3 regions of the Sporosarcina newyorkensis genome follow, and region 3 is predicted to be linked to each of the others. Evidence: riboswitches for the same ligand, from Rfam matches in the RefSeq annotation. Region 3 holds a riboswitch; each other region holds the start of a gene.
What was found. Region 3 has a riboswitch for S-adenosylmethionine ahead of metA (homoserine O-acetyltransferase MetA). Riboswitches for the same ligand answer to the same signal wherever they lie in the genome.
Positions count from the first base shown of each region.

Region 1: linked by a shared signal. The riboswitch ahead of B5D59_RS06230 (5-methyltetrahydropteroyltriglutamate--homocysteine S-methyltransferase) and the one ahead of metA (homoserine O-acetyltransferase MetA) in region 3 are both predicted to bind S-adenosylmethionine.
Region 2: linked by a shared signal. The riboswitch ahead of B5D59_RS08280 (O-acetylhomoserine aminocarboxypropyltransferase/cysteine synthase family protein) and the one ahead of metA (homoserine O-acetyltransferase MetA) in region 3 are both predicted to bind S-adenosylmethionine.

Region 1 is NZ_FUYJ01000002.1:413,187-421,386, forward strand. It holds gene B5D59_RS06220 (DUF3800 domain-containing protein) at 1-352, shown strand, start outside; gene B5D59_RS06225 (Na+/H+ antiporter NhaC family protein) at 881-2,191, shown strand; gene B5D59_RS06230 (5-methyltetrahydropteroyltriglutamate--homocysteine S-methyltransferase) at 2,309-3,412, opposite strand; SAM riboswitch class I at 3,553-3,654, opposite strand; gene B5D59_RS06235 (GntR family transcriptional regulator) at 4,445-5,164, shown strand; gene B5D59_RS06240 (amidohydrolase) at 5,203-6,879, opposite strand; gene B5D59_RS06245 (AEC family transporter) at 6,894-7,847, opposite strand; gene B5D59_RS06250 (sodium:solute symporter family protein) at 7,885-8,200, opposite strand, start outside.
Region 2 is NZ_FUYJ01000003.1:334,494-342,693, reverse strand. It holds gene B5D59_RS08315 (DUF2187 family protein) at 1-67, opposite strand, end outside; gene B5D59_RS08310 (metal-sensitive transcriptional regulator) at 261-524, shown strand; gene B5D59_RS08305 (DsrE/DsrF/DrsH-like family protein) at 608-1,087, shown strand; gene B5D59_RS08300 (sulfurtransferase TusA family protein) at 1,135-1,710, shown strand; gene B5D59_RS08295 (MBL fold metallo-hydrolase) at 1,710-2,831, shown strand; gene B5D59_RS08290 (sulfurtransferase TusA family protein) at 3,255-3,482, shown strand; gene B5D59_RS08285 (sulfite exporter TauE/SafE family protein) at 3,543-4,319, shown strand; SAM riboswitch class I at 4,416-4,522, shown strand; gene B5D59_RS08280 (O-acetylhomoserine aminocarboxypropyltransferase/cysteine synthase family protein) at 4,759-6,051, shown strand; gene B5D59_RS08275 (glycine betaine uptake BCCT transporter) at 6,101-7,591, opposite strand; gene B5D59_RS08270 (DUF1572 family protein) at 8,075-8,200, opposite strand, start outside.
Region 3 is NZ_FUYJ01000006.1:52,221-60,420, reverse strand. It holds gene B5D59_RS12025 (methyl-accepting chemotaxis protein) at 1-383, shown strand, start outside; gene thpR (RNA 2',3'-cyclic phosphodiesterase) at 417-965, opposite strand; gene B5D59_RS12015 (HAD family hydrolase) at 1,145-1,939, shown strand; gene B5D59_RS12010 (small multi-drug export protein) at 2,015-2,461, shown strand; gene serA (phosphoglycerate dehydrogenase) at 2,508-4,094, opposite strand; gene B5D59_RS12000 (thioredoxin family protein) at 4,715-5,026, shown strand; gene B5D59_RS11995 (AbrB/MazE/SpoVT family DNA-binding domain-containing protein) at 5,217-5,486, opposite strand; SAM riboswitch class I at 5,659-5,765, shown strand; gene metA (homoserine O-acetyltransferase MetA) at 5,859-6,767, shown strand; gene B5D59_RS11985 (DUF421 domain-containing protein) at 6,839-7,543, shown strand; gene B5D59_RS11980 (HAD family hydrolase) at 7,587-8,200, opposite strand, start outside.

The DNA of each region.
Region 1 (8,200 bases), on a different contig from region 3:
CGATGTGCATGTGAAAGATACTCTGAACATACACTCACTTTATCGAGGAGAGTATTTTGTCATAACTGAATGCCATTATCGTTCGAAGGGAAAAGAAATTGGAGTAGAGTTAATTGATTTGCTATTAGGCATGGTCGGTCTCATATTAGATAATCCGGTTGCTCCGGGGACCAAGAAAAAGGCTAAGATTGCCTTGGTGCTGAAATTATTAAAGAATGATAAATTACAACCTTTAATAAATCGCTTAAGATTATTTCAGTTGAATCATTCTAACCAGTTGGTAGAAGTTGATTTCAATTATAGTATTAAATTGTTCATCAATCGAAATTTTAATGACTACCTTAAAATATAAAAATTGTGTAATGGTGATGTAGAGGGCGGCTCTTCTAATATACGAAAGTAGAAGGTGGAAGTCTAGAACGATTTTGGAGTGTTCTTGTATTATCCGATCGGTTGCCAGAGTAATGTGAATGTTGAATGACTTAACTCATTAAGTGCTAATTTCCTTATTTGAGCAGAAATTGATTGCTCAAATAAAAGACATTCTGCATGGTCAAAATCAAAGTGCAGCCGAGGTGGAGATTCAAATACTCAAAAGCAATTTTAAAACCTTTCCAAACTTAAAGATTATGCGAGCTATACGAATAAGTCGCTACTGTTGCATAAGCATAGAAATGGTTTTAACTTGCCTAGACACCACAAAACTAAAACAGGCCCCGTGGATGAATAAGCAAACGCGCCTATCGAAATAGTCATGTCTGTTTTGCGCACAGACAAGCATGAGAAATGGAACGGAAAAAGTAAAACCGCTGTCGAAACGCCCCTCATATATGGTAAACTAATATGCTTACCATATACGATAAGAAATTGAGGAATAGATATGTCAAACAACACCATGAAAAAAGGAAGTCACCTTTCGTTTTTACCGCTCATTGTTTTTGTAATTCTTTTCATCGGCTCAGGTATCGTTACAAAAGATTTTTCTATCATGCCGCTGAACGTTGCCATTCTCATTGCGGCAGCACTTGCGCTTGTGATGAATCGAAAGGAGTCTTTCGGCACCAAAGTTGATATTTTCATGAAGAGCGCAGGGCATCCAAATATCCTTTTAATGGCGGTCATCTTTCTTTTGGCTGGTGCTTTTGCAGGTGTCGCCAAGGGAATGGGTGCTGTTGAATCAACGGTCAATCTTGGGTTGTCGATGTTGCCAGCGAATTTACTCATGGTCGGTTTGTTTATTATTGGCTGCTTCATCTCTATTTCGATGGGGACTTCGATGGGAACGATTGTCGCGTTGGCACCGATCGGAGTGGGTATTGCCAGTCAGACGGATATTCCGGTGGCGCTTGCCATGGCGACTGTTATTGGTGGCGCGATGTTTGGGGATAACTTGTCCATGATTTCGGATACAACGATTGCAGCGGTCCGGACGCAGCATACGAAAATGAAAGATAAGTTTAAAGTGAATTTTTTTATTGTCCTGCCGGGTGCGATCTTGACGATGATTCTTCTTGGCTTCTTAACGCACGGCAATACAGCTGATCTAACAGGTAACCACCCGTACCAATTCGTAAAAATTTCGCCATATCTGGCTGTTTTAGTCGGTGCTTTGGCTGGCACACATGTGTTAATCGTGTTAGCAGGCGGGATTATTATTGCTGGTGTGATTGGTTTGATGGACGGCTCCTACAACTTGCAAAGCTATCTGAAGGCAATCGCTGACGGTGTTGTCGCGATGGAGGATTTGGCGATGGTATCGATTTTAATTGGCGGCATCGTTGGGATTATTCAGCATAACGGTGGTATTGATTATTTATTGCGCATGATTACGAGTAAGATTCAAACGAAAAAGGGTGCCGAATTTGGTATTGCGGGTTTAGTGAGTGCAGCGGATATTGCGACCGCGAATAACACAATCGCCATTATTATAACTGGACCGGTCGTGAAGCATATTGCGGATGAATATGAGATCGATCCCCGCAAGTCGGCCAGTTTGCTCGACACGTTCTCTAGCGTTTGGCAAGGTGTTTTGCCCTATGGTGTACAAATGCTTGCTGCTTCGGGGCTCGCTGCCATTTCACCGGTGAGCATTATCATGTATTCATTTTATCCAGTATTGATGGGAATTTGTTGTGTAATCGCGATTTTGGTTGGTTTTCCGAGGTTTAAAGGGGCGGAGAAAAAGGAGTAAGGAGTACGATTTTTATCTCAATCCAAAAAGAAGTTGTCCAAGAAGTCATATGTGGGGACCTGGTACCTCGAACAAACCCAAAAAAGCGAACAGCTATGTAAGCCGTTCGCTCAATTCTTATCCCCAAATCTCTTTGGAAATATCCACAATGAATTTCAACTTCGCCCATTGTTCTTCTTCGGTTAAAATATTGCCATGATGAGTGGAAGCAAAGCCACATTGAGGGCTGATGCATAATTGCTCCAATGGGACATAGTTTGTTGCTTCTTCCACACGTGCTTTAATATTCTCCTTACTTTCCAAATCACCGTGTTTTGATGTGAATACACCGAGCACGACTCGGGGACCGCCGTTTGGTATGTATTCCAATGGTTTGAAGTCTCCGGAACGATCATCGTCGTATTCCAGGAAGAATCCGTCCACTTTTTCCTTTGCAAATAAGACAGGGGCGATTTTAGCATAGCTGCCTTCAAAAGCCCAATTAGATCGGTAGTTACCGCGGCAAAGATGAGTCGTTACAATTAAGTCTTCTGGTTTATCTTCCAACACCCCATTGGCTACCCGCAATGCTAAGTCAATTAACTCTTCGCGGGAATGACCGCCGTCGTTAAATGGAATTTCGGGAGCATTGAGACCGGCGATATATACATCATCCAACTGTAAATACCGGCACCCGGCATCATAAAAGGCTTGGATTGCCTCACGGTACGTACTGATAATATCTTTTGCATATTCTTCAATGTCCGGGTAAATGTCCGGGTTGCGGATGCCCGCGTTAAATAATTGGTTGGGGCTCGGAATCGTTTGTTTGGCAATGGCACGGTCCCCGACGATCTCTTTAAATTCGATGAAGTCTTTTATGTGTGGGTGGTCCTGATTGAAGGAGACTTTCCCGATAACCCGTACATCGTATCTTTCCGTTTCTTCCCCTTTGAATGAAAAGCCTTCTTCCGGGATGTAGCCTTCCACTCCGTTTAAATGCTCAAGAAAATCCGTATGCCAAAATCTGCGGCGGAATTCTCCGTCTGTCACTGCTTTCAAACCTACTTCGATTTGCTTATCAACGATATGTTTAATTTCCTCTGTTTCGATTTCATGCAGCGTTTGTGAAGAAATGTTTCCTTCTTGGAAATCCTTTCTTGCCTGATGAATTCTTTCCGGTCGTAATAGACTCCCCACGTGATCCGCTCTAAACGGCGCTTTGACTAATGTCTTTACCATCAATACCCACTCCTTATTTTATAATTTTAATTAAAATGTAGGACCGAAATTAATTTATGTCCTTGGTAATTCCCAAATTCAAAAACCCTCTCCTAATAAATAAGAAGAGGGATAGGTAGACAAATTGGAATTACCTGCTCATCTTATCTTCTAGCATTATGCTACTGGAATTGGCACAGTTCTTATAAAAGTCCGTTGCCGAGGCTTCAAAGGGCCAGTCCCTCTACCTCTCTAGATAAGAAATTTCAAAATATTAAGTTGTTAGAACTCAATATACCATGTAGAAAAGAATTGTCAATAAATAAATGATAGATTGTATCTGAGTATGATTTTGTCGTACCAGTTCATCACACAACTTGAACATTTCCTGAATTACTTACATGGTCTATCTATTTCTCTAAGGAAGAAGCCTCTACGGGATTATCGGTACTAGTCAAATACAAGTTTAAAAAGAATTGATAACGTGTGATATAATTGAGAGAATCACAAAGTGCGACCCTAAGTGCCCATAAATTCCCTAAGAGGTTTGCGCAAAAAAACAGCAAAATCCTCTTTAAATCAGGAATATTAGTTTGCATATCTAGGGAAATACGATTTTAACTGCACTATATAGTATTTAAAGTATTGATGAACACAATATATCGCAGTCATTCTCTGTATAGAGAGTGTGGATTGAAATCCAAGTTAAGTGCTTTTGTTGAAGCAGAAAAGTGAAACATAAAGGCATATCCGGCGGTTTCTATGGAATAAGCGTGAACCATAAAAATACGTACTTTTTAGCCATGGAGTATAAAAGGAAATCTACTTGTTCTGTCAATTCACGACAGACACATAGAACTCACTTGTCATAATCATACCCATCAAAATGTATGTCTTCTCATTAAACCAAATAAGGTAAATTAGGCCTTCCTAATTAGCGTAATAAAACATTTGCCCCAACGGAAATTAGACACTCATGGATTAAAAAGGTATCATATAAGTATATAGGCACGTAGGAAATTTTTCCTTGTGAATTCTGAGGAGGTAATTAGCGTGATCAATCCTAGCAGTCCAGTGCCGCTTCATATACAACTTAGAAAGAGTATAGAACAAAAGATAACGCAAGGTCTATTTGAGGAGAAAATACCAAGTGAACGTGAATTAATGGAAACATATAATGTGAGCAGAAGCACTGTTCGAGAAGCTATCTCACAATTAGTTATCGATGGAATACTAGAAAAAAAACATGGTAGGGGAACATTTATTTCAAAACATCCTGTTCATTATTGGCAGGGGAATTTTATTAGTACAACTGAAATGATTGAGCGTATGAACAAGATTCCTAGTACTAAACTAATTGAACATGGAATTGAAGTAGTTCCTGAGGAATTAAATAAGGCGATTGCTTTAGAGAATGCGTATCTGATTAAGCGTGTTCGTTATGCAAATGAGGTGCCACTTGCGATCGAAACACAGTATTATCCTGTTAATATAGGTCTACAATTGGCAAATCTAGATATTAGCCATGGAACACTATATGATTTAATGGAGAAAGAACTGTCTATTCGGCTTCATGAAGCTGATGAAAAGATTACCGCTCAAAAAATATCAATTGAAGATGCGGAATTACTTAATCTTCCTGAAGATTGTTATACTTTACACTTAGAGCGATTTGTATATGACGTGAATGGTGATTTGGTTGAATATTGTATAGCTGATTATAATCCTGAGTTATATTCACTTCATTTTAAGTCAGCAAGGGCTGGTAAATAAAAGAAGACTCCTCACTAAATGGGAGTCTTCTTTTTTATTTATAAGTTTGTTGCAACTTGTTTTGTGTTTTCATAAATTACTTCTCCGTTTATAATAGTCATTTCAACTGAAATGTCTTTAATTTCTAACGGATCAATTGCAGTAGGGTCTCGATCAAGTACAGCAAAGTCCGCTAATTTTCCAACCTCTACACTACCTAATTGGTCTTCTTCAAAGTTTAATCGTGCTCCATATATAGTCATTGATTTTATAGCTTCTAAGACATCTATCTTTTGGCCTTCTCCTAACACCTTACCTTCCCGTGTAATACGATTAGCCGCTGCCCAGATAGAAAATAAGGGGGAAATGGCAGTGATTGGACAGTCTGAATGTAATGTATAAAGCATATCTAAATCTGAGGCATCTTTTAAGGGGTTCATGCGTTCTGCTCTTTCAGGTCCTAAAAATATTCGTTTATGACGATCCCCCCAATAGTACACATGATTGATAAAGAAAGAGGCGGCGATATCATGTTTTTTCATTTCCTGTAAGTCCTCTACAGTAGCGGTTTGTACGTGTTCAATGCGATGTCGATGGTCTATTTTCGTATTGGAATTAAGGGCGTATTTGTACGCTTCAATAATCGAGCCAATTGCCTGATCACCATTCCCGTGCGTTGTAACACGAAAACCACGCTTATGGAAATCAAGGACATAAGAATTTAAAGTATCTTGATGAAAAATTAATTCACCGTATAACTCGTCATCACAATAGTAAGGTTTACGCAATGCGCCAGTCAACCCTTGAATAGAACCGTCTTGAAATAGCTTGGCACTATCTAACTTTGCTTTCCCATTCGAGTCTTTCAAGATTCTTTCTCGTAATTCTTCAGCGTGAAATTTTTCGAATGGGCCACCTTCCGATAATAAATCATACATAATCATTAGACGCATACGCAGTTGGTTTGCACCTTCTTTTAATGCGACCATATGCAAGTCATATTCGGGCCGGCCAAATACTAAACCTACGCCTGCATCTGAACTTGTCGTGATGCCTTGTGCCAAATAGTCTTCTGACGCGAGTCCCATTAATTTAATAACTTCTTCATCTGTAGGAATCGGAGCGTGCTTATAAACTATATCCATTGCTGAAGGTTCAAATAACACACCATTCAGGGAGTTATTTTCTTCTCTTCCAAAATGGCCGCCTTCAGGATTCTCAATTGACTCATCAACTCCCGCAAGCTTGAGTGCATAGGAGTTTGCGACTGCTAAATGATTCGAGATATGTTTTATAAATATTGGACGATTCGTACTTACTTTATCCAAATCATGACGAGTAGGATGTCTATTCTCTTTTAGCAAGGTATCATCGTACCCGTACCCGATAATCCAGCTGCCATCCGAATGTGTATTGTGATGTGTTCGAAGGTTGTTGAGAATATCCTCGATACTTTCATTTTTTGGTGAAGAACAGTCTACTTGGTTTTTATTAAGTGCATACATAAGTAAATGGTTATGAGTATCAATAAAACCAGGAATGAGCGTCTGGCCTTCTAAATCATGAACAATGAGTTTATCGTCTTTCTCAATCTCTTTTTTTATAAGATCGAACTCACTATTGGTCCATATTCCTGTGATTTTGCCTTTATAGGATGCTACAACATTCGCATGACTGTTTTCCTCGTCAATAGTTAAAACGTTTGCATTTTTAAATAGTCTGTCCACTTGTATCATGGCATTCATTCTCCTTACATGTATTTAAATTTTATGAATATCAAAATTAGCGAAGGGATCGTTACTAACGAAATTATAGTTGACATAACGGTAGCAAATGCTCCAAACACCTCATCTTTAGAGTACTTTGTAAATAAAATGGATGCTAGCGTTAGTGAAGGCATCATTGCCTGAATGAGCAGCACTTTATTGATCATCACATCCATCTGAATCGGTAAAATACTAATAATAAAAAGTGTAATTATCGGTAATACTACTAACTTTGAGAAAATAGGTGAAAAGATATTTACATTTGTTGTTTTTATTGCACTTTTATTTTCACTCTTAGACATAATTAATAATCCAATATAAAACATTGCTAGGGGAGATGCTAAAGCCGCCAACTGGTTAGATAAATCAATGAAAATTTCAGGAGGCCGATAATTTATAAATGTACATAATAAGCCTACGATTATTGCGACAATTGGAATATTAATGAGCGATTTTATGTTGACTATCGAGAAGGCGTAAGAATTTTTTAATATCATGACACCTACTGTCCAAATTACGATATCCACACCTGCATCAAAAATAGCTGCATAAAGCGCTCCTTCAGGTCCAAGTATTGCAGCGCATAAAGGAATCCCGATAAAACCTGTATTCCCTAGACCGGATAAAAGAGCAATCTCTTGTCGAAGCCTACGGTTACCGGAAAATGAAGAAGCAAAAACCCATCCAATTCCAATTCCGATCGTATTAATAACAACGGAAAGGATTAAGACGATTCCGATATTTCTCAACATTGATTGGTCAATATTGACTTTAAAAATACTAGAAAGAATGATACAGGGCATAGCTACATTTACAATAAGTAGTGTATACGTTTTCTTAGTACTTTCGTTAATCGGTGTTACTCGGGCAAGTGCAACACCGATTACGATCATCATTCCAATTAGAGTTATTGAATTAAATACTGTGCTTAGTTGCATTCGAACCACATCCTAAATTCATCCAATTATCGTATGCTCATTTTATGTTCACCATTGGTGTTAGTAAGCGAACCTTACTTGCCGTCAACAAACTAACAATAATTGTTACAACAAAGTTGAAAACTAATGCAACTAGACCATTATTAATTGCAAATACACTTATGCCAGTGAATTGTAGGAACAATGCGACAGTGATTCCTGCAATAATACCTGCGCCCACTCCTTTGGCTGTTGCACTTTTGGAGAATAGAATAGCCAAAAGTCCGGGTAAGATTTGTCCGAAACCGAAATAGGCAGTATTGACAAGGTGGAGCATCAAACTCGGCATTCCAACAGTTAAAACCATCGAGATA
Region 2 (8,200 bases), on a different contig from region 3:
GCGAGGCCACAAAATCAGAAATCGGACGATCTTTACGAGGAAATGCCAATCGAATCAACTCCTTCATTAGTGAGGGTCTCATCTGTCGAAGACTTGTCTCTGACAAATGGAATAAAACGTACAATAGCCTACTAGAACTAGTATAACACATCGCGCAAAAAATTTCAGAATAGTAGAAACCTGTCGATTGATAAAGCATTTGGTTGACAGTATACCACTCAGGGTATAATCTATACATAATGCGAAGGAAGGTGAGACATATGGAGTACGATGATAAAGTGAAAAATCGGTTGAAACGTATAGAAGGTCAAATTAAAGGCGTGTTGCGTATGATGGAAGAAGGTAAGGATTGCAAAGAAGTCATTACCCAATTATCGGCCAGCCGTTCTGCGATCGATCGCACAATAGGTGTTATCGTGAGCTCTAATTTGATTACCTGTATGCAAAATCTAGAAGAAATGGATGATCGTTCCCACGAATCGATTATTAATGAAGCGGTGGATTTGCTTGTAAAGAGTCGCTGATAAAATAAGCTTGACTCTTTTTTTTATAAAGTGTAATATACCCCTATAGGTATATAAAGTTTTGAAAAGAAAGGGATGAGAACATGACAGAACAAAAGAAAACAACAATCGTGCTGTTTAGCGGCGATTATGATAAAGCGATGGCTGCTTATATTATCGCGAATGGAGCGGCTGCATACGATCATGAAGTCACGATCTTCCATACATTTTGGGGATTGAATGCATTGCGAAAAGATGAGCCAATTCAAAGTAAAAAAGGGTTTCTTGAGAAGATGTTTGGTAAAATGATGCCGCGTGGCGCCGATAAAATGGGTCTTTCCCAAATGAATTTCGCTGGGATGGGTCCAAAAATGATTAAACATGTGATGAAGAAGCACCAAGCTATGCCATTACCTGAGCTGATTGACCTGGCCATAGAACAAGACATTAAATTGATCGCCTGCACGATGACGATGGATTTGCTTGGTCTCAGTCAGAAAGAATTATTGGAAGATGTGGATTATGGTGGTGTAGCTGCTTATTTAGGTGAAGCACAAGATGGCCAGGTAAATTTATTTATTTAATAAATTTTTTCAAATTAATATACCCCATGGTGTATAGGAGGAATACTATGATACAAACAGACAGAATGTTGGACGCGAAAGGTCTAGCTTGTCCGATGCCGATCGTCAGGACGAGAAAAGCGATGAAAGACATGTTAGAAGGGCAAGTGCTTGAAGTGCAGTCCACCGATCCGGGCACAGTTGCTGATCTGCAGGCATGGGCGAAAAGTGCAGGGCATCACTATGTGGGAAATGTACAGGAAGCGGATGTCTGGCATCACTACGTTAGAAAAGCAGACAATGGCGAACTGCAGGAGAAAAAGTACCCGGTTACGATTATGAATGAGCAGCTTGCGGATAAATTGCGAGAGCCGAATACTGTTCTCTTGGATGTGAGGGAGCCTACTGAGTACGCCTTCAGCCATATACCCGGCGCCCTATCCGTCCCGCTTGGACAACTAGAAGAGAAAGCTGCGTATTTCGATAAGAATCAAAATATATTTGTGATTTGCCGTACAGGAAACCGAAGCGACATGGCTTGCCAGACGCTTTCGGAAGCTGGTTTTGAGTTTGTTACAAACGTGGTTCCCGGCATGTCGGGATGGAATGGAGATACAGAAAATACAACAGGGGGTACGAAATAATGAGAGCCATTCAAGCAAGTGAAGTCGCTAAAAAAGTGATTCGTGAAGAACCGTTATTTATTCTCGATGTACGTAATGAAGATGCGTTTAAGGATTGGAAGATTGATGGGAAGCAAGTACGCCATATGAACGTCCCTTATTTTGAATTGTTGGATGGTATTGAAGAAATTGAGGATTCACTTCCGAAAGATCAGGAAATACTTGTAGTGTGTGCGAAAGAAGGATCTTCCATCATGGTGGCGGACATGCTCGATGAGGAAGGGTATTCCGTTGCGTATTTGCAAGGCGGAATGAAAGCTTGGAGCGAGCATTTAGAGCCGGTGAAAGTTGGAGATTTGAAGTCTGGAGGAGAGCTTTATCAATTCGTAAGAATCGGTAAGGGCTGCCTGTCCTACATGGTCACTTCCGATGGAGAAGCGGCAGTCGTGGATGCTACGCGTATGACGAATGTATTTTCGGAATTTGCTGATCAGCTTGGAGTTAAAATTACACATGTCTTGGACACCCATTTGCATGCAGACCATATTTCCGGTGGTCGCAAGTTGGCGGAAGCAGCGGGTGCAACATACTGGTTGCCGCCGAAAGACGCAGAAGAAGTGACATTCAATTTCGCAGCATTGGAAGAGGAGGCTTCTATCCAGATCGGTAAAACGAAAATTGATATCCAGCCGCTATATTCACCTGGACATACAATTGGTTCTACTTCATTTATTGTGGATGACAGCTATTTGATGACAGGGGATATTTTATTCATCGATTCGATTGGCCGTCCTGATTTGGCAGGGTTGGCAGAGGATTGGGTAGGTGATTTACGTGAATCATTATACAGCCGTTACCAAGAGTTATCCGAAGAACTGATCGTACTTCCAGCGCATTTCATGATTATGGATGAGCTGAATGACGACGGTAGTGTTGCAGAGAAGCTAGGCGTGTTATATGAACGAAATCATGGCTTGAATATCGAGGATGAGGAGCAATTCAGGGAATTGGTGACAGGCAATCTACCGCCACAGCCAAATGCGTATCAAGAAATCCGCCAGACAAATATGGGCAAGGTCCAACCGGATGAAGAAACACAACGCGAAATGGAAATCGGACCGAATCGCTGTGCGGTGAGATAAGGTGTTGTAATCGAACCCACTTCGGCGCTTGCGGATGGCTCCCGCAATGTGCCGTTCTGGAAGAACGCCTGCCTGTCACATCGCTCCGTATACCCGCTTGTGAGGCGCCTACTTTTTTTGAGTGGGGGTTAACCGATGTGTTTTTCTAGCAAGACCATTTCAGACTAGACATCAGACTCGGAATTGCCTACTTTAAACACAACATAATGATACCTACCCATTCCAGCGAAGCCGCAACTGCGGGGTCGGCCGTTGCCATGAGACTGCTAGCATGAACTTCGCTAGCTGGCTCGTGGCGTAAGGCAATTCCCTAGCGGCACAGCGGTGCCAGTGAACTTTACTCTGCCAATGGAAGTCGAGCGACGGGACAACAAACTGTAATTTTATTTTCAATTAAAAACGATTCAAAAGGAGAAGATACAAATGAACACGACAAAATTTTTAGATGCTAAAGGATTGGCTTGCCCAATGCCGATCGTACGGACAAAAAAAGCGATGAAAGAACTAGAAGCAGGGGATATCCTTGAAATTCATGCAACGGACAAAGGATCTGTAGCAGATTTGACAGCTTGGGCCGCATCAGGAAATCACAAGGTAGTGGACCAGCAACAAGAGTCCGATGTCTTTAAATTTTGGATTCAAAAAGGATAAACTAAGCAAAGAGGGTGTTCCATTGCCCTCTTTCATTAGGAAGGAGGGAGAGAGAACATCATGAGTTTTACATTTATCATCACCATCTTCCTCATTGGATTTGTCGGCTCATTCCTTTCCGGCATGATGGGAATTGGCGGTGCCATCGTCAAATATCCAATGTTACTTTTCATTCCTGCATTACTTGGTTTTGAAGCTTTTTCATCGCATGACGTCTCGGGTATTACGGCAGTTGAAGTATTCTTTGCTTCTCTCTCAGGTGTCTTTGCTTATCGCAAGAGCAATCTAATCTTGAAGCCACTTGTGTTGTATATGGGAATCAGCGTATTGATCGGCAGTGTAATCGGAGGGGCAGGTTCCAGTCTGCTGTCGGAAGCAACCGTTAACATTGTATATGGTGTATTGGCCGTGCTGGCAGCCGTGATGATGTTCATTCCGCAAAAAGGTCTTGATAACATCCCCGTGGAAGAAATTGCGTTCAATAAATGGATAGCCACAGGAACTGCATTGCTAGTTGGGTTGGCTGCAGGAATTGTAGGGGCAGGAGGGGCGTTTATCCTCGTACCGATCATGCTTGTTGTATTAAAAATTCCTACACGGGTCACGATAGCCACTTCGCTAGCAATCACTTTATTGTCTTCAATCGGTTCGGCGTCAGGAAAACTCTTCACAGGGCAAGTTCCCTATGAACCGGCGCTTGTCATGATTATTGCGAGCGTGCTGGCGGCCCCGCTTGGAGTGAAGGTAAGTCGCAAAGTCAATACGAAAGTGTTGCAAGGAATTCTCGCTGTATTGATCATGGGCTCTGCAGTGAAAATTTGGTGGGATATTTTTTAGAAATCACAATGATTTCTAAACATTCTACTAATAACCCTTGCATTTAGTTGGTATTGGCTTTATACTATTTTTCAAGATGGAAAACGAATAGACAAACTCTTATCAAGAGCGGCGGAGGGATTAGGCCCTATGATGCCCGGCAACCGGCTAGTTATGCAAAGGTGCTACTTCCTACAAACTGTTGACAGTTTGGAAGATAAGAGAGGTATGAGCGAAAGCAAAGCCCTCTTCTTATTTTTAGGAAGAGGGTTTCTTTGTATACTCACTAGGCTCATTGTCTAGCTGCAGAGGGCAGCTGCTCGGGACGTTTCGGTCTTTTCGAAAAAGGGGGAGAGCACCCTTTTACGATAAGCCCTCCAACGTCTGTCACGACAAAACGCCCTCTTCTGCTTTTCAGTATTCCATCAGGTAGACTAATAAATTCGGAGGGGAAATAGTTATGACTAAATTTCAGCCAGAAACTGTTTTATTGCACGGAGGACAGCAGCCAGATCCTGTAACCGGTTCACGTGCTGTGCCGATTCATCGTACGACTTCATATGTTTTCAGAGATACAGAGCATGCACAGAATTTATTTGCTTTGCAAGAAGCAGGCAATATCTATACACGTATTACTAACCCGACTGTCGCAGTTTTTGAGGAGCGTGTGGCGCAGATCGAAGGTGGATCTGCAGCAGTAGGGCTATCATCCGGAATGGCGGCAATCGCATTTTCGATCCTGAACATTGCGGGCGCGGGAGATGAAATTGTGGCGGCCAGCAATCTGTATGGCGGCACGTACAATTTATTCGCTGTGACACTGCCGCGCTATGGCATCACGGTGAAGTTCGTGGATGCATCTGATCCGAAAAACTTTGAAGCGGCAATTACAGATAAGACGAAGGCGTTATTCGCAGAGACGATCGGTAATCCGAGCCTGCAAGTCCTTGATGTAGAAGCGGTAGCGAAAGTCGCGCATGACAACGGTATTCCATTGTTGGTGGATAACACGTTCCCGTCTCCATATGGCTCCAATCCGATTGAGTTCGGAGCAGACGTAGTCATTCACTCCGCAACGAAATGGATTGGCGGGCACGGCACGACGATTGGAGGCGTGGCGGTCGATGCAGGGAAATTTGATTGGACTCAAGGAAAATTCCCAGGGTTCACAGAACCGGATGAATCGTATCATGGGTTGAGATATGGCATCGATACGGCAGGGGCTGCATTCGCAACGAAGCTGCGCGTTCAATTATTGCGTGATTTCGGACCTTGCTTGGCGCCGGACAGTGCATTTAATTTATTGCAGGGGCTTGAGACGCTTCATTTGCGTGTGCCTCGCCATAATGAAAACGCACAGAAAGTCGCAGCATTCTTGAAGGGACATCCGGCAGTGGACTGGGTGACGTATACGGGTCTTGAAGAACACCCGACGTATGAGTTGGCGCAAAAACACTTGAAGCACGGCTATGGTTCCATTATTGTTTTCGGCATTAAAGGTGGCCGGGATGCAGGTCGTAAAGTGATTGATAATGTGGAAATCTGGTCGCATGTAGCAAATGTTGGCGACGCGAAGTCGTTGATCATTCATCCGGCATCTACTACGCACCAGCAGTTATCTGCAGAAGATCTGAAGAATTCGGGTGTGACTGAAGAGTTGATTCGCCTGTCTGTCGGGTTGGAATCAGCAGATGATATTATTGCAGATTTAAAACAAGCGATTGAGAAAGCGGTCGAAAAGGCTGTTCATTAATTAATAGATAAAAGCAAAAAAGTCACCGAGTCCGGTGACTTTTTTGTATTTACCGACGTTTCACTTTCCTTCGTTCTTCTTTCAATGACATGAACAACGAAGTGACCATCATGATCAAGATAACGGAAAACGGCAGGGCGGCGATGATAACTACATTTTGCAGCGCATCCAATCCACCGACAAACAATAAAATAACAGCGATCGAGGACTGAATCACTCCCCATACCACCTTTAAATTATTAGGTGGTGTCAGCGATCCGTAAGATGACTGCATACCGAGTACGAAGGTAGCTGAATCTGCAGAAGTGATGAAAAATGAAATGATAAGCAAAATGGCGATCATGGATATTATAGAAGACCACGGCATGCCGCTGAACATCTCAAAAATTGTCAGCTCAGTTGCAGTGGAAGCTAAATCAATAATCCCGGCCTTTTGTGTTTCAATTGCTGTAGTACCAAATGCAGAAAACCAGATCATACTTAACACGGTTGGTACGACGAGTAAACCGATCATAAACTCCCGGATCGTTCTCCCTTTCGAAACCCGGGCAATGAACATACCGACAAATGGCGACCAAGCGATCCACCAAGCCCAATAAAATATTGTCCAATCATTAAGCCATGCACGATTCCCAACATCAAGAGGGGCAGTACGGAAACTCATGCGAACAAGATGCTCTAAATACCCACCGATCGAGTCGGTGAACATATCGAAAATAAGCAATGTGGGTCCTAAAGCAATGACGAAAAATAATAATGCAATAGCAAGGACCATATTGGCATTTGATAAGATTTTGATCCCCTTGCCGAGCCCGCTCCATGCAGACACCAAGAACAAAATCGTTACTATGATGATAATGATGAGTTGCGATAGGAAACTGACAGGAATACCAAAAAGGTAATGCAGCCCCGCATTGACTTGGACAGCGCCAAGACCGAGAGATGTGGCAACGCCAAACACTGTAGCAAAGATAGCAAATACGTCAATGACAATACCGAGGGGCCCATTGACGCGGTCACCGAAAATAGGTTTCAAAGTAGCCGAAATCAATCCCGGTTGGCCTTTACGGAATTGGAAATAGGCCAGTGCAAGAGCTGTCATCCCATAGACAGCCCAAGCATGGAAGCCCCAATGGAAAAATGCTTGGCGCATGGCTTCTTTATAAGCCTCCGCTGTTTCAGGCCCCGCAGTAGCAGGATTGACTGCATAATGCGATAGGGGCTCAGCAGCACCGTAAAAGACAAGTCCGATTCCCATACCGGCGGAAAAAAGCATAGCCAGCCAAGATATTAAAGAGAATTGGGGACGATCGCTGTCTTTTCCTAAACGGATTCTGCCGATGGGGCTAAAGATCAGATAGACCGAAATGAAAAACAGCATGGATACCGTCAACAAATAGTACCAGCCAAAGGAAGAGGCAATCCAATTTTTAACGTCGGAGGTCATCCTCTCGAAGTGGTCCGGCGCAATCACTCCATAACCGACGGCTATTATGACGGCAACCAAGGTGATATAAAATGTTAGCGAGATTTTTTTCATAATTCCTCCTAAAACTAATGTAATGTAGTGAAGAGGTTGATTGTGGAAAGAATGTTTTAAACGATAAGGCAAGATTGCTTATATACACTTAGTTGTACCCAATAATCGTCGATACAAACTTTGGTACGATCAGATAAATTAGCATTTTTGGAAGGGTAAAAGTGGAAGAAGATGAGACGGCCTATTCGGCATCCGTCTCACTTGATAAGTAGTATCACGCCAGTTTTAAAAGTATCACTTTTTGTGAATGGTGTGCATATGCGGAATCCTTATTGCAGTGATGGCAAACCTGTTAATTATAATGTATAACCCAGTCAATAGAATCGGAGGATGGAGCAGGTTGTTTAATTCTTAGGCATATATGTATACTGTAGCTGGACAAAATTACCACACGCTATATGAGGACAAAATGTTTACAAATACAAAAAAAGGAAACTTGGCTCTTTCATAACTATATGATATAGAGGATCTGCTCACAATCTATCATTCGAAGTATTCTTCTGATTGTCTTTTAGGAATACTAAGGTTTACCCAAGTATTATTTTTTAATTGTTTGCCTATATATACGATTTGCCCTATGTGGGAAGCATAATGGGTCAATTGTCTTTC
Region 3 (8,200 bases):
GGATGATCGATACGATGATTCTGAATGTAACGAAAGCGGTCGACAGCACTGGAGCTGGACGGAAGCGTGTGGAAGAAGGTTTAACATCTACAGAAAAAACCAGTGCCGTATTTGTAAACATTGAAAATGCAACTACAGATGTGAGTGAAAAAATCTCCACTGTCTCCACAGCAATCGAAGAAATCCGTACAATGACCACTGAAGTCGCTGGGGGAGCGAAACAAGTGGAGGAACTCGCTATCCAGGCTTCAGCTGAAGCTCAGTCCACAAGCGCTGCTACAGAAGAACAGTTGGCGGCGAATGAGGAGATTACATCTAGTTCTCAAACTTTGGCGGAGTTGGCAGAACGGCTGCAGAGCGATATGGGACGCTTTCGAGTGTGAAATGAAAGAAAAGAGCTGATTGCGAACAGGCAATCAGCTCTTTTTAAATGGAAAATAGGCAACTGATTCGTAAGATGGCCGTACGTTAGGATGAATTCTAAATAAAGTGAATCCTTCTATATCAATTTGGACTGGAGTAATCGTTTCTTTAGATAACTGGATCTTATCCGCAGTCTTACGTTTCTTTGCAATCGTGATGTGCGGAACGAAACGATTGTCTTTTTCTAATTCAAGAATATTTTCTGTGCGCCTTGCAATCTGTCTTTGTAAATGTTCCAAAGCTCCCACCGCCTCAACAGAAAGGTAGACAACGCGCGGTCCGTAAGGCGATCCGAAAAAGGACAAACCTGTAACAGAAGTAGTGAAGCTGGTATTTGCCTCTGCGATCTCTTGTAACGAAGGCTCAAGCGAAGACTTAGTGGCTTCACCTAGCTCTCCTATATAGCGCATGGTGATATGAAGGTCATCAGCGTGCGGGATTACTTTATATCTTTCAGCCAGTTGGTACTTGGAGCGAAAGTGTTCAGCTATTTCAGAAATGGGAGTGGCAATCGAGATGCCGATAAAATAATGTTGTGCCATTCGGGACTCACCTCCTATTTGATGGGATTCCCTTCCTTCTTGATAACTATGCATAAAAGTTTAAGGTTTTTATCTGCAATGCGCAATAGATACCGGGCAAACTAACAAATTTATTGTTTAATGTGTATAATTAAAAGTGGATATACCTACTGAATGTATATAAGAAAGGGGCTGGCAAGATGATTAAAACACTTATTTTTGATTTGGATGATACGCTCATTTGGGATGCAAAGAGTATTGCGATGGCATTTCAAAAAACATGCGAGTATGCGACGAAAAAGAACGGGGTCAACCCAGTGGAGTTAGAGAAAGCTGTACGTGAAGAGGCGCGAGAATTATATGCGACCTATGAGACATTTCCTCATACACAAAATATCGGAATTAATCCATTTGAAGGGTTGTGGGGCGTGTTCGACGATCCTGGTGAAGAGTTTCAAAAGATGAAAGGAATCATTCCAAAATACCAAAAAGAAGCATGGATTCGAGGTTTGAAGAAATTAGGGATAGAGGATGAAGCGTTCGGCAGGGAATTGGCAGAGCTCTTTCCGAAAGAGCGTAAAAAGCATCCATATATATATGAAGAGACGTTTGAAGTACTCGATCGCCTAAAGGGAGATTACCAGCTCATTTTATTGACAAATGGTTCACCTAGTTTGCAGCAGATCAAATTGACGATTTCTCCGGAGATTCCACCGTATTTTGATCATATTATTGTATCTGGAGCATTCGGCAAAGGAAAACCTGATGCTTCGATCTTCCAACATGTATTGGATACATGCGGTGTGACTGCCGATGAAGCATTGATGATCGGTGATAATCTAATGACCGACATTCTCGGTTCCAGCCGAGTTGGAATGAAAAACGTCTGGATCAATCGTGAAAACAAACTATCAAGCGACGAAGTGAAACCAACATTTGAAATTGACCATTTAGAAGGTTTGTTTCCTATACTGTCTGGACTAGAAAACCGATGAGGCTTGCTTCTCATCGGTTTTCCGATTCTGTTATACTAATCTCTAGCTGTTCAATTAGCAAGGAGGCAGGTAAGCATGTTGGAATATATCTTAGTTTTTTTAGGAGCGGCCATACCTTGGATTGAAATTATGCTCGTCATTCCCGTTGGCATAATTAGTGGTCTGTCACCTACTTGGGTAATGCTCCTCGCATTTATAGGCAATATGGCGACTATCCTTCTGTTGATTCTCGGATTTCAGCAAATCAATGACTGGATCGAACGAAGAAATAAGAAAAAAGGAAGAGTTAATTCAAAACGATTGCAACGTGGTGAAAAAATCATGAATACATATGGATTACCCGTATTAACAATTGCAGGTCCCATTCTGATCGGTACACATATCGCTGCGTTTATCGGTTTAGTGTTCGGTGCCAATAAAGTGAAGACAGCCGTTTGGTCTGCGATCAGTATCGCGTTCTGGTGTCTCGTTTTCGGTATATTGACTGCTATGGGCTTTGATTTTTTTGTCACACGGACGTGAAAAAACCAGCTGACATTTCAAAATGTCAGCTGGTTTTCCTGTGTTTTTATAGATCAATAGCTTTTGCATCATGGATATTTTGAACTTCTTTGACGCGTGCAACAGAAGCAGACTCAACGTGATGATCGACTGTTAACATCATGATCGCGTCTCCACCTTCAGCAGAACGTCCCACTTGCATCGCTGCAATATTAATATTTTCTTCCGCAAGCAATGTACCTACACGTCCGATTGCGCCTGGTTGGTCTTTATGGCGAATGAACAACAAGTGACCTTGTGGAATTGCGTCAACTACATAATCATCAACTTTCACAATACGTGGCCCGAGACCATTTAGAAGGGTACCGGCTACTTTGCGGATGCCTTTTGCCGTAACAACTTCCACTGTGATCAAGTTCATGAAACCTCTAGCTGTCGTCGTTTTTTGTTCATTTATTTTGATGCCGTAACGATCAGCCAACAGTCTTGCATTTACATCATTGACTGTTTCGCCAAGATTGCGCTTCAACAAACCTTTCACTGTATTACGAGTCAATGCACGCACGTCGTAATTCGCCAATTCACCTGCATATTGGATGTTGATTTCGTCGATGACTGTGTTTTGGATTTGTGATAAGAACATACCCAGTTTTTCAGTAAGGTCAAAGAATGGCTCGATTTTCGCTAAAACATCACGAGAAACGGATGGTAAATTCACTGGGTTGCGGACAGATCCGATTGTCAAGAAGTTGACGACGTCTCGGCTTACGTCTACAGCAACAGATTCTTGTGCTTCAATTGTGCTCGCACCTAAGTGAGGGGTAGCAATTACTTCAGGCAAAGTCAGTAACTTATGATCTAGGAATGGTTCCTCCTCGAATACATCTAGTGCCGCACCTGCTACTTTTCCGGCGACAATCGCATCGTATAATGCATCTTCGTCAATAATTCCACCACGGGCACAGTTGATGATCTGTACACCGTCTTTCATTTTTTCGAATGCTTCCTTATTGATCATTCTGCGAGTTTCTTTCAGCAATGGTGTATGTACTGTAATGAAATCAGCAGCTGCTAATACTTCATCTACCGTACCAATTTCAATACCCAATTTCTTTGCGATTTCTTCAGTTAGGAATGGATCGTACGCGATGACATTCATACGTTGACCTTTCGCACGTCTGGCAACTTCTGCACCAATACGGCCAAGTCCGATAATCCCTAATGTTTTGTCTTTTAGCTCTACACCGAGAAATGATTTTCTGTCCCATTTATTGTTCTTCAGTGAATTGAATGCTTGTGGAATTTTACGAGCCATCGCCATCATCATAGCTACCGTGTGCTCAGCAGCTGAATTTGTATTTCCATCAGGAGCATTGACGACGATAATCCCTTTTTCTGTAGCTGCGTCCAAATCGATATTGTCGACACCTACACCTGCACGTCCAATAATTTTCAATTGATCAGCAGAATCTAGCAATTCTTTCGTAACAGTTGTCTGACTACGTACTAGAAGAGCATCAAAACCTTTGATCCGATCCTTCAGTTGGTCAGGTGTCAAATCTGTATCGATCACAATTTCAAAACCTTCTGCTTGTCGTAATGGAAAAATACCGTCCTCGCTAAGTGGGTCACTAATAAGTACTTTAAAAGCCATAATAATCATTCTCTCCTTCAGTAGTTTTTATTGTTGTAAAGTTTTCAAAATGAATTTTATAGAGTTGATCCCATATGTACGTTCTATGCTTACCTCCTTTTAGGAAAAATAAAAAAGCCTTCCATCCCTTACATACGTAAGGGGCGAAAAGCTCAATAAACTAACGCGGTACCACCCTTGTTTTGCTGCAAAAGCAGCCTTCATTCAGCATGCGTAACGTGCATGTGACGGATTGGCCTACTGAACTATTCAGCCAAGCAATTCGGAAGTGCCGCCATCCCAAGAATTTACTGACTCTCACCAATTCATCAGCTCTCTAGAAAATTCTTTTACAGGAAGGTATGTCTTCGTCAAAATTGTTTTGCGTGTATTAAATTTGAACTAATCATAACACGTCAAAAGTAATTGTCAATTACTTTTCGGAAAAAAATGAAAAACTAATAAAGGCGAACGTAAATTATTGAATGATTTGTGAACGTTCGTGTTTGAGAGATAAAAGCGGATTATAAGTAACTTTTACTATGGAGTATTAGGAAATAGCATAAGTCGTGAGAAGAGAAGATATATGCCAATCAATGTTATAGTAGTGCCATACTATTCAAGTAAAGGGGTAATGTAAGATGAAAAACTTAGAGTCCTTCGAGCGATTCGAACAATTGAAGCAAGAAGAGCGAGTGATTTTCTTGTTTTCTGCAGATTGGTGTCCTGATTGCAGAGTGATCGAGCCGTTTTTACCAACACTGGAAACGGAATTTTCCGAGTACCAATTTATTTATGTCGACCGAGATGAGTTTATTGACTTGTGCACTCAGCTCGATATATTTGGCATCCCAAGCTTTATCGCATTCAGTGAAGGCAAGGAAACAGGCCGTTTTGTCAGTAAGAATCGCAAGACGAAAGAGGAGATTGAAGAGTTTATCAATAGTTTGTGAGCAGAGGGTGAGTGGGTATAAGAACCGTTGATCCAGGTTCCGGGAGGATGGCTTTCCGCGGGGAGCCAATCTCCGGGCTACAAACTTATATTCACTTGTTCCGCTTTTCACTCTGAAGTCAACCAAATTTTATTACTTTGATGTATGCTAACAAGCCAACGATCCGAGGAGATGGTTGGCTTGTTATTATTTAAACATAATCCTGTAATTGTTCGAGAAGGATTTTCGCGCCTTGAGGACTTATGAATAATCCGTTTGATAGTTCTTTGTTTTCGTTCGTTACTTCACCAGTAATGAAGCATGCCTTATTCACTTGATACTTTCTCAAAATGATTCGATCTTCTTCTGCGAAAATTTCAATGGGATCGCCTTTATCTAATTGCAAAGATTTGCGTAGTTCTTTCGGAATAACTATTCTGCCAAGATGGTCTACTTTGCGAACAATGCCTAAAGATCTCATGAGTTCCTCCTTTAAAAAGTAGTTGGTAGTTCCTATTATACACAAATATTTCCGGTCTACAATTTACGAGATTGGAATGAGCAGAACTATTTGAAAATTTGACTATACAATTAGTTTATTAATGTTATAATAGTCAGTAAATCATTTTCGTGAAATGATATTAACTAAATACTACTTATCAAGAGAAGCTGAGGGATTTGGCCTGATGAAGCTTCAGCAACCTCTGTGTAAACAGGAAGGTGCTACCTCCAACAAGATTGTTGTCTTGAGAGATAAGAACTGTGGTCCTAAACCTTCATTTTCTTATCTACAGGAAAAGAGGTTTTTTATTTTGTAAAAACAGGCCGAATGAATAGCCAAGGGGGAAGAAATATGCCGATTAATATACCGAAACAATTACCTGCAGGTGAGTTACTGAAGAAAGAAAAAATCTTCATCATGGATGAAGATCGGGCGACGGAGCAAGATATTCGGCCGCTGAACATTTTGATTCTGAATTTAATGCCTGAAAAAGAAAAAACAGAACTTCAATTATTACGATTACTTGGTAATACGCCTTTGCAAGTAAACGTGACGTTTTTAAATACGGCGACCTATGTTTCCAAAAATGTCAGTCAAACTCATTTGGAAACGTTTTATACAACATTCGAACACGTGAAAGAGCGCAAGTTTGACGGCATGATTATTACAGGAGCACCTATTGAACATATGCAATTTGAAGACGTAGTGTACTGGAAGGAATTAGAGAAAATCATGGAGTGGACAAAAACCAATGTGACCTCTGTCTTGCATATTTGTTGGGGCGCGCAAGCCGCACTTTATCATCATTACGGCATTGATAAGTTTGAGTTGCCGAAGAAATGTTTTGGGATTTTTTCTCACGATATCACGGACCAAACAGTCAATTTGGCAAGAGGATTTAACGATGTATTTGTTGCTCCTCACTCACGTCACACGGCTGTTTCCATAGAAGAAATTGAGAAGCATCCGGATTTGACACTGCTATCTGTATCGGATGATGCGGGTGCATTCATTGTGATTTCTAATGATGAAAAAAACATAATGGTGACAGGACATTTAGAGTATGATGCACATACATTGGCTGAAGAATACGGGCGAGATGTCCAAAAGGGATTGGATATTGATGTACCTGAAAATTATTTCCCGAATGATGATCCGACGAGAGAACCAATGAATACTTGGCGTTCACATACACATTTGTTATTCTCGAACTGGTTGAACTACTATGTCTATCAAGCAACGCCATACGTTTGGGATTGAAATAAGCTTATGAAAGTATAGTTTCCCGCATTTCACACATACTCCACTCAATGGAGGTGTGCGTTGTGAATATGGATGAGTTTTTGGAGCTGTCTTTTTGGGAAATGACTTTGCGGACTGTTATTTCCTTTATCGTCCTTCTGATCCTGGCCCGGTTCATGGGAAAAAAACAAATATCTCAATTGACTTTCTTCCATTACGTGACAGGTATCACGATCGGTTCGATTGCCGCCAATTTGGCAGGGGAGTCCGAGACGCCGTTCTTAAATGGGTTATATGGTATGATCCTATGGGCAGTATTGACGATACTTGCCAATTATTTAACGTTTAAATCAAAAAAACTACGTGTCCTGCTGGATGATAAGCCAATCATCGTAATTCAGGATGGAAAGATTGTGGAAGGCTCGTTAAGTAAGCTGCGTTTGAATTTCAATGAATTGAATATGATGCTTCGGGAACAAGCCGTTTTTTCCATGAAAGATGTCAATTATGCGATTTTCGAAACGAATGGAAACTTGAGCATAATGCTTAAGCCGGGCGAAGAGAAGGCGACGAAAAAAGATGTCAAAGTGGCTTCTCCTAAACCTAAATATATTCCGACCGAAATTATTACCGACGGAAAAGTACAAGAGGAAAATATGCGTGAATTGAAGCTGACTGATGTATGGTTGAAACAACAACTGGAACTGCAAGGCATCGGAAAGCCGGAGCATGTGCTGTATGCAGAAATTCAAACCGATGGAAACTTATATGTTAATACATTGAAGAATGCTTGAAGCTTGAAGCCCTGAAGCCGAATTCAGGGCTTTTCAGCTTTCATCATAAAATGTCCCAATTTCGTTGGTTTGCTATGGCTGCAAGTTTCGGATCGGGTCTGACGGCTACAGGATTGCCGACTTGCTCTAACACAGGCAAGTCGGAGATGCTATCTCCGTAAGCAAAGCTGTTCTCCCAATCAATCGATTTACCTTGAAGTGCTTTTTCGATTTGTTCGTTTTTACGCTCTCCTTGGATATGTAGAAATGGTTGGTCCATCGTAATCTGTTCGCCGCATGAAGGGATTTCAGTACCGATAATACGATCGAATGACAAATGGCTCGTGACTGCAGTCAAAAAGGGAGTATAAGCACCAGAAACTAACAATACATGATGACCTTCTGCTTGATGTCGAGCTAATCTGTTGACGACATCTTCATTGAAATCGTTTAACATTTCTTCATGCATATTTTCGAAGTATTGTTCTAGTTGTGCAGTTGTTAAAGATTCAAGAGCCTTCAAATACAGCTTCATGGATCGTTCTTTCATTTCGGTTTCAGGCAGTAATTTTAGTTTGTAACAGATATATAAAGGTAAAATCGATCTGTAGAATTTTCCGTAATAACGCTGGTAACTCGGGTGTTTCTTCAATTGCTCCATAAGCAATTTAAAGGTTT